One region of the Arthrobacter sp. ASL1 genome, then DNA from elsewhere that is predicted to be linked to it. Evidence: riboswitches for the same ligand, from Rfam matches in the RefSeq annotation. Region 1 holds a riboswitch; each other region holds the start of a gene.

Region 1 (4,485 bases):
TGGGGTTGATCCAGGAATGCGGCTCCCGGCCCGGGAAGGTCAGCGAGTCGCCGGCCTCCAGCTCGAAGCGCTCGTTGGCGAAGACGATGATGAACGTCCCGGACACCACATGCAGCACCTCGACCTCGCAATCGACCGAATACAACTCGGACTCCCCCTCGCCGCGGGGTTCGATGACCGCACGGATCACCTGCAGGCGCTTCTCCGAGCGGCTCGTCATCAACCGCTCGACGATGCCATGGCCGCCCAGGGAGATGCGCGGCGCGCTCTCCAACCGGACCACATGGGTCTCCGGCTGGGCGAAGAGGTCCCCGATCGAGACGGACAGGACCTGGCAGAGGGTCACCAACGAGGCCACCGACGGCGAGGTGAGGTCGCGCTCGACGCGCGAGAGGAACCCCTTGGTCAGCCCGGTCGACTCGGCCACCTGCTCGATGGTCATGCGCTGGGCATGCCGTGCGGCCCGGATCTTCGAGCCGATCGCCAGCGGCGTGTTGCTGGGTTCGACGGGCAACGCCTTCATGGGTGGGATACTCCGAGTTCTCGTGCAAAGGGGCGGGGTGTGGTGCTGCGTTCCGTGACACAGCTTAGGGCAATTGCTTTGTTAGCCAGCTCACTTTAGCCTAGTGGGCAACAGGTGTTTACTGTCAAGCATCCTTCATCATCACCACACGAAATAGGGTCACCATGGAAACCATCAACATCGCGATCGTCATCGCCTACCTGGCGGCCATGCTCGCCTTCGGCTGGTGGGGCAAGTCGCGCACCAAGAACAGCAGCGACTACCTGGTCGCCGGACGCCGCCTCGGCCCGTTCCTCTACACGGGGACCATGGCCGCCGTCGTGCTTGGCGGTGCCTCCACCGTCGGCGGCGTGGGCCTGGGTTACAAGTTCGGCATCTCCGGCGCCTGGCTGGTCATCGCCATCGGCATCGGCGTGCTGCTGCTGAGCCTGTTCTTCGCCCCGCGCCTGCAACGCCTGAAAATCTTCACGGTCTCCCAGATGCTCAGCCTGCGCTACGGCTCGAAGAACGCCACCAACGCCTCGGCCATCGTCATGCTGGCCTACACGCTGATGCTGTGCGCCACGTCGACCGGCGCCTATGCCACGATCTTCGTCGTGCTCTTCGGCTGGGATCGCTGGCTGGCCATCGCCGTCGGCGGGGTCATCGTGCTCGTCTACTCGACCATCGGCGGCATGTGGTCCATCACGCTGGCCGACCAGGTCCAGTTCGTCATCAAGACCGTCGGCGTGTTCGCCCTGATGCTCCCCTTCGCCCTGTCGGCGGCCGGCGGGTTCAACGGCATCGCCTCCGGGGTGGACGAGCGGGCCCGCGACGCGTTCTTCAGCTGGGGCGGGATCGGCGCACAGACGATCATCACGTACTTCGTCGTGTACACCCTCGGCCTGCTCATCGGCCAGGACATCTGGCAGCGCGTGTTCACCGCCAAGACGCCGACGGTCGCCCGCTGGGGCGGTTCCACCGCCGGCATCTACTGCGTCCTGTACGGCATCGCCGGTGCGGTGATCGGCATGTCGGCGCGCGTCGCCCTGCCCGGCATCGACATCGAGAACCTGGGCAAGGACGTCGTCTACGCGGAGGTGGCGATGAACCTGCTGCCCGTGGTGGTCGGCGGCATCGTGCTGGCCGCTGCCGTCGCCGCGATGATGTCCACCGCCTCGGGCGCCCTCATCGCCGCCGCCACGGTGGCCCGCAACGACGTCACCCCGTTCGTCGCCGGCTGGTTTGGCAAGAAGATCGAGGTCAACACCGGGCGCAACCCCGAACACGACGTCGCCGCGAACCGCTACTGGGTACTGGGCCTCGGCGTGGTGGCCATCGTCCTGGCCATCATCGTCAACGACGTCGTCGCCGCCCTGACCATCGCCTACGACATCCTGGTCGGCGGCCTGCTGGTGGCCATCCTCGGCGGGCTGCTGTGGAAGCGCGGCAACGGCACCGGCGCCGCCCTGTCGATGGCTGCGGGAACCATTGTCACCCTGACCACCATGATCGTGCTGGAAATCGGTTCGGAGGTGAAGTTCGGCGGCGTGTACGCCAACGAGCCGATCTACTACGGCCTGGCCTCCTCGCTGGTGGTCTACCTCGTGGTCAGCCTGCTCACCCCGGCCACCCGGCCCGAGGTCAGCCGGCACTGGGCGGACCGGATCTCCGGCCGCGTCGACGTCGAGGGGGTCCCGGCCGAGCAGCACTAGCCGCGCCGGCACCGTCGTCGTGCCCCTCGGCGGGGAAATGACGGCAAAACCCGCCTGTGACGCCAAGCGGGTTTTGCCGTGCCAGCACTGGGATGCACGGCAAGTGGCGCCTACCATAGCTTGGGTGGCGCGTCCATCCGCGTTAGGCTGGCCGAAAGCTTCATGAGACGCGGGCAACAGCTCCGACTACCCGCGCACCAACCCCAGGTTCGCGGGTGGTTCGGATGAGGAAGCGGCCCGCGCGACAACGTGTCGGGTAAGAACGCACGAAAGGAAATCCGTGACGCACAGCGTCTCCGTTCTTCCCATATTCGATTCAATGCTCGGCACCGTCTGCCTCAACGTCGACGGCAACTGGGAGCGGTTCATCGCCCCACATCCCCGGGATCTCGACCACGCCCTGGGCAATACGGCGGGCCGCCCACATTGGGAGGCCGACTCCTGCGCACTGACAGTGCGCGTGCCCCGCGCCGGCCGTTCCGACGGCGAAGCGCAGGTCTTCTTCCTCGAGCGCCTCCCCGTCCGCGAACATCGCGACGCCGACTCCGCTATGATGGTTGGCTGAAGGGGAGTAGTTCCATACCCCGTCCGCCGAGGCCCCAGGCCCGGGCGGACGACAGAGGATCTGTCGACATACTGATCGCCGTGACGGCGGTCCGGCAATCCACCCGGTGTCCATGCCGGGCGAACGAGACCTTCGGCCCGCTGGTGGCGGTCCGAGGTCCTGCGCATCCCCGCAAGCCTTCGACCGGCGCCCCCGCCCCTGGGCGGGACCAACGAACCGATTGAAGGACGCCCGATGACACCGGATGCCCCCACGCCCGACGCCCCCGCCGGGAACGCCGATGCCCGGCCGGACCCCACCGCCGGCGACATCCGCCGATGGCGCAAGTACCTGGCCGACGAACGCGCCGAGGGCGCGATCTACGGGGCCCTGGCGTCCCGCCGCCAAGGCGAGGAGCGAGAAATCCTGCTCGGGCTGGCCTCCGCCGAGAAACGCCATGAGGAGCACTGGGCCAACCTCCTCGGCGGGCACGCCGACAAGACCGTGCAGCCCTCTGTCCGCCGTACCATGCTGCGCTTCATGGCCAGGAACTTCGGCTCCGTCTTCGTCCTGGCCCTGGCGCAACGGGCCGAGGGCGCCTCGCCCTACGAAGACGACGACGACGCCACCGCCCGGATGGCCGCCGACGAACTCGTCCACGAGGAAGTCGTCCGCGGCCTGGCGATCCGGGGCCGCAATCGACTCTCCGGGAACTTCCGGGCCGCTGTCTTCGGGGCCAATGACGGTCTGGTCTCCAACCTGGCCCTGGTCATGGGCATCGGGGCAACCGGCGTCTCCAGCGCGCTGGTCCTCTTTTCCGGAATCGCCGGGCTGTTGGCCGGCGCCCTGTCGATGGCGGCCGGGGAGTATGTGTCGGTCCGCTCCCAGCGCGAGCTGCTCACCGCGTCGCAACCCACCCAGGTCACCCTTGTCGCGGCACCAGATCTGGATCTGCAGGCCAACGAGCTGGTGCTGGTCTACCGGGCACGTGGCATGAGCCGTGAGGCCGCCGAGCATCGGGCTGCCGAGCGCATGGGCAAGTTCAGCTGCGACTGCGATCCGTCGCTGTCGCTGAACCCCGAGGTCCCCGATGAGGTCGAGGACGAACACGAGGCGCTCGGTTCGGCCGTCGGGGCGTCCGCCTCGAGCTTCTGCTTCTTCGCCTCCGGCGCCCTGATCCCGATCCTGCCCTACATCTTCGGCATGAGCGGGCTGCCCGCGGTGGTCCTCTCGCTCGTGTTGGTGGGCATCGCGCTCCTGGCCACCGGCGGTGTCGTCGGCCTGCTCTCCGGTGCCTCACCGGCCAAGCGCGGGCTGCGCCAGCTGGCCATCGGCCTGGGCGCTGCCGGTGTCACCTACCTGCTGGGCATGCTCTTCGGCGGTTCCGTGGCCTGATCGGCCCGTGCCGCCACGACCGGCTCAGCTGGCGCGGCGCAGCCGCCGGGCCGCGGCCGGGGGCAGCCCCGTCCGCACAGGTTCCGGGGTCGGTTTCGCCGCGGAGCCCTCCGGGGCGGGCTGCGGTTCGGGGGCCGGCTTCGGTTCCGGGGCCGGCTTCGGTTTCGGAGCCGGCTTCGGTTTCGGAGCCGGCTTCGGTTTCGGAGCGACCGCCGTGGGTTTCGGTTTCGGTGCGGGCGTCGACTGCCGCCCGGCCTTGGCCGCGGCGATCGACTCACGCGAAGGCCGGCGCGGGGCCGACTTCAACGGCCCTGCCGTTCCGCCGATCG
Region 2 (4,485 bases), 1.1 Mb from region 1:
GAACAGTGTTATCCACAGACACGCCGCCGTCGGTGGAGGACTTTGACATCTTGCTCCCGCGGCAGGACGCGGTGCCATCTTGCCGCCTCTTGTGCGCGCTGCGATACTGTCGCCATGTCAGAGGCGAAAACCCGGCCAACGGGCCTGAAACCACTCGATTTCATCGAGGCCCTCGAGCATCCCGTCCGGCGGGCCGACGGCCTGGTGCTCCTGGAGATGATGCAGGAAACGAGCGGCCAGCCCCCGGTGATGTGGGGCCCGACGATCGTCGGTTTCGGCAGCTACCACTACCGCTACCCGACTGGGCGCGAGGGTGACGCCGCCGCCATCGGATTTTCCCCTCGCAAGGCATCCCTCTCGCTCTACGGCATGACCGCCGGTCCCGGGTCTGCAGAGCTGCTCATCCGGCTCGGCAAGCACAGGATGGGAGCTGCCTGCCTCTACGTCAACAAGCTCGCCGATGTCGACCTGGACATCCTCGGGCAGCTCATGGCTTCGGGCTACCACCACATCACCACGGAGCTCCACCAGCCCTGATCCCGCTCCTACAGGGCGGACCGGTGGCATGATGGAGACCAGCCCGCCGTACCGCGGCGGCCGGGACCCCAGGAGTGGACATGTTGGACTTCAACGGCGAGACGCTGCTCGTCCTCGTTATTGCAGTTGTGGCGATCCTCGCGGTGTTCGGTGCGCTGTCGTGGGTGTTTACAACACGGCCCGGCCACCAGGTGAACGAGGCCGACCTCTATATCGCCCGGCTCAACGCCGACGCCGCACGCCACCAGCAGCTCGAAGCGCAAAAGGCAGAGAAGATCAGGGCCGCTACCACCGCCCGGGCCGCCAGGGCCGCGAGCAGTTCACCGGGGCGCACCGGACAAAGCACCGGGGTCAGCCACCCCGAACTGGCGGGCATGCCTGCCGGCCCGGGGAACCCCGACTATGAACGGGTCCTGCAACTGGTACGCAGCGGCAATCCGATCGCGGCCATGAAGAAGGTCAGGCAGGACACCGGGATCGGCCTGGCCGAGGCCAAGCGGTATGTGGAGTCGCTGCGCGGGAAGTAGCTCCCCGGGAACTCAGGCGAACGCCTCGGCCTTCAAAGTGCGGAACGCCGAGCCGTGGAAGACCAGCGGCGCGTGCACGCCGTCGTGGGTGGCATGCCCGTGAACGCGTAGCAGGACCACGTGGTGGTCGCCCGCGGGGATCTCCTGTTCGACGCTGCAATCGAGCCATAGTGCGGCTTCGTGGAGGAACAATGCGCCATCGTCGGTGGAATCGAGCCGCAATCCGGCGAATCGGTCTCCGGATTTCGATGCGATCTGCCGGCAGACGCCGTCGTGGGCTTCGCCCAGGACGGAGACTCCAATCCTGCCTGCCTGGCGGACGACCGGCCAGGTACGCGACGTGTTCTGCACCGCGAACATCACCAAGGGCGGGTCCATGGAGACCCCGACAGTGAACGACGAGGCGACAATGCCTTGAGGCTCCCCGTCGATGATGGCGCAGAGCGCGGCAATCCCCGAGGGGTGCAGGGCAAAGGCCTTGCGTAGGGCGTCGGGCTGAAGATCGGTGGACAGTGTCATCTGGTCTACCTCCGGCGTAGGGCACACCACCCGGGCCGGGGCCACGCTGGGTGTGCGGTACTTGCCCCCCGGGGACCCGGAGGGCCGAATCATCACCTGGAGCACCCCACTACCGTGAGAGGGTTGCCGGCCAACGAGCCAGGGCTTGTATGTTGACGCTCTTGATTCACCAACTACGCTATGCGTGCCGGTCCGCACCCGTCAAAGGTCAACGCAACATTTCGCAAGGTGTCGTCCATCTCGCGCGCCAGCGCCGATCCGCAGTTCCCGTTAAAGCGCCGAGGGGCCCCGCGCTTTTTCAGCGCGGGGCCCCTCGGGTGCACGCATCACCGGTAGCCGCCCAAGGGGCGGCCGCCGGTGATGCGTGGCGGCTACTTCTTCGCGGCGACGACCTGCAGGTCGATGGTCGCGGAGACGTCCTCGTGCAGACGGACCGTTGCCTGGTAGTTGCCCGTCGACTTGATGTGCTCGGGGATTTCCACCGTGCGCTTGTCGATCGAACCGAGGCCTGCGGCCTCGACGGCGTTGGCGATGTCAACGGTCTTGACGGTGCCGAACAGGCGTCCGCCCTGGCCCGCCTTGACCGTGATCTTGACCGGCTGGGAGGCCAGCTTGTTGGCCAGCGCCTGGGCATCCTCGAGGGATGCGACGGCGCGGGCGGTGCGGGCGGCCTTGATGGACTCGACCTGCTTCTCGCCCCCCTTGGACCAGGTCAGTGCGAAGCCGCGGGGCAGCAGGTAGTTACGTGCGTAACCGTCCTTCACCTCGACAACTTGGCCGGCGGTGCCGAGACCGGTTACTTCGTGGGTCAGAATGAGCTTTGCCATGGTGTTATCCCTTCCTTAGCCGCGGCCAGCGCCGGAGTAAGGCAGCAGGGCAACTTCGCGCGCGTTCTTGATGGCCTGGGCGATCTTGCGCTGCTCCTGGACGGAGACGCCGGTCACGCGACGGGCACGGATCTTTCCGCGATCGGAAATGAACTTGCGCAGCAATGCGACGTCCTTGTAGTCGATGACGGTGATGTCAGCGGCCTTCAAGGGATTGGACTTTGGTTTGGGCTTACGGAGTTCAGCCTTAGCCATCGTGGAGCTCCTTTATCTAGTGGAGCCCGCAGAATTCTTCTGCGGGATGGTGAATAAATGGTGGTGCTTTAGAAAGGCGGTTCGTCTGATCCGCCGGAGTTGCCCCATCCCCCGCTATTGGAGGAGGAAGAGGACGACGAGGACCAGGGGTCCTCGGCCGGAGCGTTCCAGGAGCCGCCGCTGTTTCCACCGGAGTTGCCTCCGCCGAATCCACCGTTGCCGCCCTGGTTGCCAGCACCGCCGAAGTTTCCCCCGGAGGCGCCGCCGCCGAATCCACCGCCACCCGCGTTGTTGCGCTGGGTACGGGTGACCTTGGCGGAAGCGTAACGCAGCGAGGGGCCGATTTCGTCGGCCTCCAGCTCCATGACGGTGCGCTTCTCGCCTTCCTTGGTTTCGAAGGAACGCGACTTCAGCCGACCCTGGGCGACGACTCGCATGCCCTTGGTCAGCGTTTCGGCGACATTTTCGGCAGCCTCACGCCACACCGATGCACGGAGGAACAGCGTTTCGCCGTCCTTCCACTCGTTGGTCTGGCGGTCGAAGGTCCGAGGGGTCGAGGCGATGGTGAAGTTCGCCACCGCCGAACCCGACGGGGTGAAACGCAGTTCCGGATCAGCGGTGAGATTTCCGATGACCGTGATGACGGTTTCGCCTGCCATGGTGCCTCCTAGGGTCGGTTTCTACGAATGATCGCGGCAGATTACTCTGCTACGACCTTCTGGTCTTCCGGGCGGGTGATCTTGGTGCGCAGGATCGTCTCATTGAGCGACAGCTGGCGGTCAAGTTCCGCGGAAGTGGCCGGGGTAGCGGTGAAGGTGACTACCGCGTAGATGGCTTCTGCCTTCTTCTTGATTTCGTAGGCCAGCCGACGGCGGCCCCAGATATCAACGTTGTCGACGGTGCCACCGTCGTTGCGGACGACATCGAGGAACTTGCCAAGAGTCGGTTCCACGGTACGCTCGTCGACCTCGGGGTCGATCAGTACCATCAGTTCGTATGCACGCATGTGAACCCACCTCCTTTGGGCTAAACGGTCACGGTCTTTCCGTAACAGGAGGTTCTGTGCGTTGGTTGCGGCCGCTTCAGGGATCAGAAACGACACAAACAGCCTGAGCCATCCTACCCGATGCCGGTTCCCCCACCCTAACCGGCTCCGGCGCGGGTGCCGAGGGGTCACGGCAGACTGTGGACCTCCCCACGCGGCGGCGTCGGCGCCGCACGTTCACCCGTCTAGAGACCTGCCTGCCGGGCCAGCCCGTGGTCCCGCAGCGCCTCGGACATCTGCTTCTCGAATTCCGGGGCCACGGTGGCCATGTAGGTGTCCGAAATATGGTTCTGGTCGCGATAGACCAGCACGTTCCCGACGACTGCCGGGCAGAGCTTCTCCGTGCAGAATTGGTCGGTGAAATCCATCAGGGCCAGCCGGGGGTCGATGTCGTGGGCTGCGGCGATCCAGTCGTCGTTGGACAGGGCCTCGTCCCGGTCCTTTCCGCACTGGCGTAGCTTGTCGGGGTGTTTGGCCACGCAGTCGCGCGCCAGGGGGTCCTGGCTGGGATTGGGGGTGTCGCGGACGAGGATGACCTGCTTGCCGGAGTCCTGCACCTTGCTCCAGTAGTCGACGGCACCACGTGCCGCGGCCTTGCCGCCGCCCTTGAACGCGGCTCCGGTCCAGCCGGCGATGAACACCGCGTCGATGTCCGGCGCCTTGACCAGGTCGTCGAGTCGTCCCTTGTTTGCATCGACGCAGTCGATGTGACCGGCCTTCTGTGCCTCCCGCACGGCTCCGGTGAAGGCGCAGGAGTTCTTCAGGTGGGTGACGA
Region 3 (4,485 bases), 850 kb from region 1:
AACCGAAGGTCATGACCTCGCCGATGCTCAAGGCGATGGCGCATCCGTTGCGCCGCCGGATCGTCGCCGTGCTCGGCGCGCAGGACTATGCCCGCGCCACCGACCTGGCGCGGCAACTCGGTGTGGCGGCCAACACGCTGAGCTTCCATCTGCGCACGCTCGCCGATGCGGGTTTCGTCGAGGAGGCCCCCGAGTTCGCCCGTGACCGACGCGACCGGGTCTGGAAGGGAGCGGTCCAGTCCTACCGGGTCGGTTCGCCCGACGTCCCGATCGGTCCGGAGGACGAGGCCCCGCTGGCCGCCTATTTGGACCAGGTGACGCTGGACCAGCAGGAGATGGTCGCCAAGGTGACGGCTTGGGCGCCGAACTTTGCGACCGGACGTGAGCCCGAACCGAAGGCGGACCTCAGCTTGGGGACGCTGCGGCTGACCCGGGACGAGGCGGATCGGGTCTTCACGGAGGTCGGTGAGGTGCTGGACCGGGCGCGTTCGCTGCACCGACTCCCCGCGGAGTCGGACGAGGCCGACGGCGTCCGGGCCTGGGACTACACCTTCATGGCGGCGCGCGAAGACCTGTGAGGCGCCGGGCGGTCAGTCGATGACCGCCGCCACCGCGTCCATCTCGACGAGCTGCCCGTCGTAGCCCAGCACCGTGACCCCGAGCAGACCGGCGGCCCGCCACCCCGGAAGGGGACGGGCCGCCGTCGTGCAGTGATTCCGGAAACCTAGGCGAGCACCTGCCGTTTGGAGGAGACGACGCCGGTGTTGAAACCGGCCAGGTGCAGGCCGCCGTGGAAGCGCGCATGCTCGATCTTCACGCAGCGGTCCATGATGGCATGCATGCCGTACGACTCGGCCAGCTCGGCGGCCTCCTCGTTCCAGATGCCCAGCTGCAGCCACACGGTCTGGGCTCCGGCCTGGTGGGCCTCCTCGACGATCCCGGGGGTGTCCTCGGCCTTGCGGAAGACCTCGACCAGATCCGGCGCCACCGGCAGGTCCGCCAATGAGGCGTACACCGGGTGGCCCAGGATCTCGACACGCTTCGCCGCGAGGATCGGGTTGATGAAGTACAGGTCGTAGCCCGTGGAGCTGTTCAGGTAGGTCGCCACAAAGTAGGACGCGCGGGCGGTCTTGTCCGAGGCCCCCACGATCGCGATCGACTTCGTGGACCGCAGGATGTTCAGCCGTTCGGGGGCCGAGGGGCCGACCCAGCCGCGCTGCGTGGTTTCCGCGCTCATTTTCCGGCTCCGATCTGCTCGCCGGCACCTGACGGGACCGCGCAGGCGGCTCCATCCTCGGCCGGGGTGGCGGGCGCCTGCTGGGAGGCGGTCAGTGCCTGGTCCAGGTCCCAGATGATGTCCTCGACGTCCTCGAGCCCAATCGAAAGCCGGATCAGGTCCTCCGGCACACCGGCGGCGGCCAGCTGGTCGGCGGACAGCTGCTGGTGGGTCGTCGATCCCGGGTGCAGGACGAGGGTGCGGGCGTCGCCGATGTTGGCCAGGTGGCTGGCCAGCTGCAGTGCCTCGATGAACCGTCCGCCGGCCTTGCGTCCTCCGGCGACCCCGAAGCTGAACACCGAGCCGACGCCGCCGGGCAACAGGTCCTTCGCACGCTCGTGCTGGGGGTGGGAGGGCAGCCCGGCGAAGTTCACGTAGGTCACCCGCGGGTCGGCCTCGAGCCACTCGGCCACCCGGTACGCGTTGGCCAGGTGGGCGTCCATGCGCTGCGGGAGCGTCTCGACGCCCTGCAGCAGCTGGAAGGCCGACTGGGCGGGCAGCGAGGGGCCGATGTCGCGCAGCTGCTCGGAGCGCAGCTTGGTCAGGAACCCATACTCGCCGAAGTTCCCCCACCAGGAGACGTTGCCGTAGGAGGGGACGGGCTCGGTCATGGTCGGGAACTTCCCGTTGCCCCAGTTGAAGCGCCCGGATTCGACGACAACGCCGCCGAGCGTGGTGCCGTGTCCGCCGAGGAACTTCGTGGCCGAATGGATGACGATGTCGGCGCCGTGCTCGATCGGGCGCAAGATGTAGGGCGGGGTGAGCGTGGAGTCCACGATCAGCGGGATGCCAGCCTCGTGCGCGACGGCCGCCAGGCCCTTCAGGTCGGCGATGTCGCCGGAGGGGTTGGCCACGATCTCCGTGTACAGCGCCTTCGTCTCCGGGCGGAGCGCCGCGGCGAAGTCGGCCGCCTCGTTGCTGTCCACGAACGTGGTGTCCACGCCGAAGCGGCGCAGCGTCACGTCCAGCTGGGTGATGGTGCCGCCGTAGAGCTTGGACGAGGCCACGATGTGGTCCCCGGCCTGCGTCAACGCCGCGAACGTGATGAACTCGGCGGCCATGCCGGAGGCGGTGGCCACCGCGCCGATCCCGCCTTCCAGCGAGGCGATGCGCTCCTCGAACGCGGCAACGGTGGGGTTGCCGATCCGGGAGTAGATGTTGCCGTACTTCTGCAGGGCGAACAGGTTCGCGGCGTCGTCGGTGTCCTTGAACACAAACGAGGTGGACTGGTAGATCGGCACGGCGCGGGCGCCGTGCTCGGCATCGGGGGTGCCCCCGGCGTGCAGTGCGCGCGTACGGAATCCGAACTGGTGATCCGACATCTAGGCGTTGGCTCCTTCGAGGTTGGTTTCCGGCTGGTGCCGATCCCGGCCATGGTGCGGTCCGCCGGGGAACCCTGCAACCGATGTGCGGCTGCGCTCCATCGCCTCTGGCGTTAGCACCGCTCCGGTGGCTTCCGGTGGTTGCTGCGGCGTCGACAAGCCAGATCTCTCGGCCGCTCGGGATGGTCCCCTCCATGGTCGCAAACCTGCGCCGGTCATCAAAGAATGTTGCGCAGCGTGGCAGTCTGCCGAGGCTGGATCGAAGAAAAGGCGGTCGCCGCGCCCCGTAGGCTGGAAGAATGGGAACACGCATTGCACTGGTCCGCCACGGCGAAACCGACTGGAACGCCGAGCAACGGCTCCAGGGACAGACCGACATCCCCTTGAACAACACCGGCCGCGCCCAGGCCGAGGGTGCGGCTCGGGACCTGGAACGCCTGGGGCACGACGGCGGCGCCTGGGACCTGCTGGTCTCCTCGCCGTTGGGGCAGGCCGTGGAAACTGCGGCCATCGTGGGCCGCGCGCTGGGGCTCGACGCGATCACCCCGGTATCCGACCTGCAGGAACGTCATTACGGTGACGGCGAGGGCCGGGTCGTCGCGGGGATGGGCCGGGCGGAGTTGGATGAGCTGCTGTCCACCGCCGAGCCGGAAGCCGGCGTGGTGTCCCGGGCCCTGATGGCGCTGCGCGGGATCGTCGCCGTGCATTCGGCGTCCAACATCGTGGTCGTCGCCCACGGCACCCTGATCCGCCTGGTGGCCGGCTCTCTGCTCGGCGTGCACCATCCCCGCGTGCTCAATGGGGAGGTCGTGGAGATCGACGCCGACCTGCTGGGGATTCCGGGTCCGGGCGACGTCCCGGGTGCCCCGGACGTCCAGGATCTGACCGGGACGCCGTCGGGTCAGCGGGCCGCCAGCAGGCTTTCGCCGATGTCCGCACGCCGGTAGAACACCTCGCGCCCGGTCCGCAGCGAGGCGGCCAGTCCGCCCTCGGACATCACCTTCAGATGGGTGCTGACCGTGGCCGGGGCGAGATCCAGCGCACAGGCGAGCTGCGTCGTCGTCATGGGGACATCGAGCTGGGCCAGGATCTGTGCCCGGGTGCGCCCCAGCAGCTTGGCGAGCGGGTCGTCGGGGCAGGACGTGGCGGTTTCCCAGAGCCGGCCGACGCCGCGCGGGGCATACGTCAACGTGGGGACGAACGGGGCGACGTTCAGCACCAGCGTCTCCGGCCAGATGAACGCATTCGGGACCAGGATCAGCCCGGAACCGGGTTCAGGAGGTTCGTCCGCATCGCAATCCCGGATGATGTCCAGGCCGGTCGCCGTCGGGACCACGCTGGGGTGAAGTGACTTCAAGACCTCGTGGATGCCGTGCTGGGAGATCTGGGCCAACCGCCAGTCGATATCCTCGAGCTGCAGGGAGCGCAGTCGCGGCCACCAGGGCCGGATGGCCAGGTCCCAGTACCAGGACAGGGCCGAGATGATCATCGGGATGCCCGCCTCGAGATCGTCCAAGAGCAGGTCCGCGGTCTGCACGACGCGCCGCACCGGGTCGAAACGCCGCAGGTACTCCAGGTTGTCTTGCCACATCCCCGGATCCACGGCGGCGACGTCGGCCAGCGAGTCCTCGAAGGAGCCGTGCCGGCTGGGCGTGGGGGTCAGGGCATCGGCCATGTACCCGTGGGGGCGCACCACGGTGGCGAGGATGTCGAGGTGCCGGGTTTTGTGCGGTTCCTCCGAGGCGGCCAGCGCATTCCGTGTTGCCTCGATCCATGGCCGGTGGATCGCCGGCTGGCGCTGCAGCGCCCGGATGCTGGCCACCGTTTCCCACAGTGGGGAGGACTCGAACCGGATCCGGGTCAGGTCCTCGGAGGTGAGCGTGATGT

Evidence for each region. A riboswitch is a leader RNA that binds a small molecule or an ion and turns the genes downstream of it on or off. The one in region 1 is predicted to bind S-adenosylmethionine.
Region 2: it holds a riboswitch for S-adenosylmethionine, as region 1 does, so the genes downstream of both, AC1MEQ_RS11480 (flavin reductase family protein) here and AC1MEQ_RS06210 (hypothetical protein) in region 1, are expected to answer to the same signal.
Region 3: it holds a riboswitch for S-adenosylmethionine, as region 1 does, so the genes downstream of both, AC1MEQ_RS10205 (O-acetylhomoserine aminocarboxypropyltransferase/cysteine synthase family protein) here and AC1MEQ_RS06210 (hypothetical protein) in region 1, are expected to answer to the same signal.

The regions. Positions count from the first base shown of each region.
Region 1 covers NZ_CM155284.1:1,312,493-1,316,977, forward strand. Annotated here, with positions in the region: gene AC1MEQ_RS06200 (helix-turn-helix domain-containing protein) at 1-523, opposite strand, end outside; gene AC1MEQ_RS06205 (sodium:solute symporter family protein) at 688-2,217, shown strand; SAM riboswitch class IV at 2,376-2,486, shown strand; gene AC1MEQ_RS06210 (hypothetical protein) at 2,498-2,782, shown strand; gene AC1MEQ_RS06215 (VIT1/CCC1 transporter family protein) at 3,017-4,156, shown strand; gene AC1MEQ_RS06220 (SRPBCC family protein) at 4,181-4,485, opposite strand, start outside.
Region 2 covers NZ_CM155284.1:2,422,668-2,427,152, reverse strand. Annotated here, with positions in the region: gene AC1MEQ_RS11490 (DUF1801 domain-containing protein) at 115-537, shown strand; gene AC1MEQ_RS11485 (hypothetical protein) at 618-1,064, shown strand; gene AC1MEQ_RS11480 (flavin reductase family protein) at 1,077-1,583, opposite strand; SAM riboswitch class IV at 1,636-1,750, opposite strand; gene rplI (50S ribosomal protein L9) at 1,955-2,410, opposite strand; gene rpsR (30S ribosomal protein S18) at 2,426-2,665, opposite strand; gene AC1MEQ_RS11465 (single-stranded DNA-binding protein) at 2,734-3,324, opposite strand; gene rpsF (30S ribosomal protein S6) at 3,366-3,671, opposite strand; gene AC1MEQ_RS11455 (acyltransferase family protein) at 3,896-4,485, opposite strand, start outside.
Region 3 covers NZ_CM155284.1:2,165,614-2,170,098, reverse strand. Annotated here, with positions in the region: gene AC1MEQ_RS10215 (ArsR/SmtB family transcription factor) at 1-578, shown strand, start outside; gene AC1MEQ_RS10210 (CoA-binding protein) at 725-1,237, opposite strand; gene AC1MEQ_RS10205 (O-acetylhomoserine aminocarboxypropyltransferase/cysteine synthase family protein) at 1,234-2,598, opposite strand; SAM riboswitch class I at 2,694-2,787, opposite strand; gene AC1MEQ_RS10200 (histidine phosphatase family protein) at 2,898-3,545, shown strand; gene AC1MEQ_RS10195 (ArsR/SmtB family transcription factor) at 3,500-4,485, opposite strand, start outside.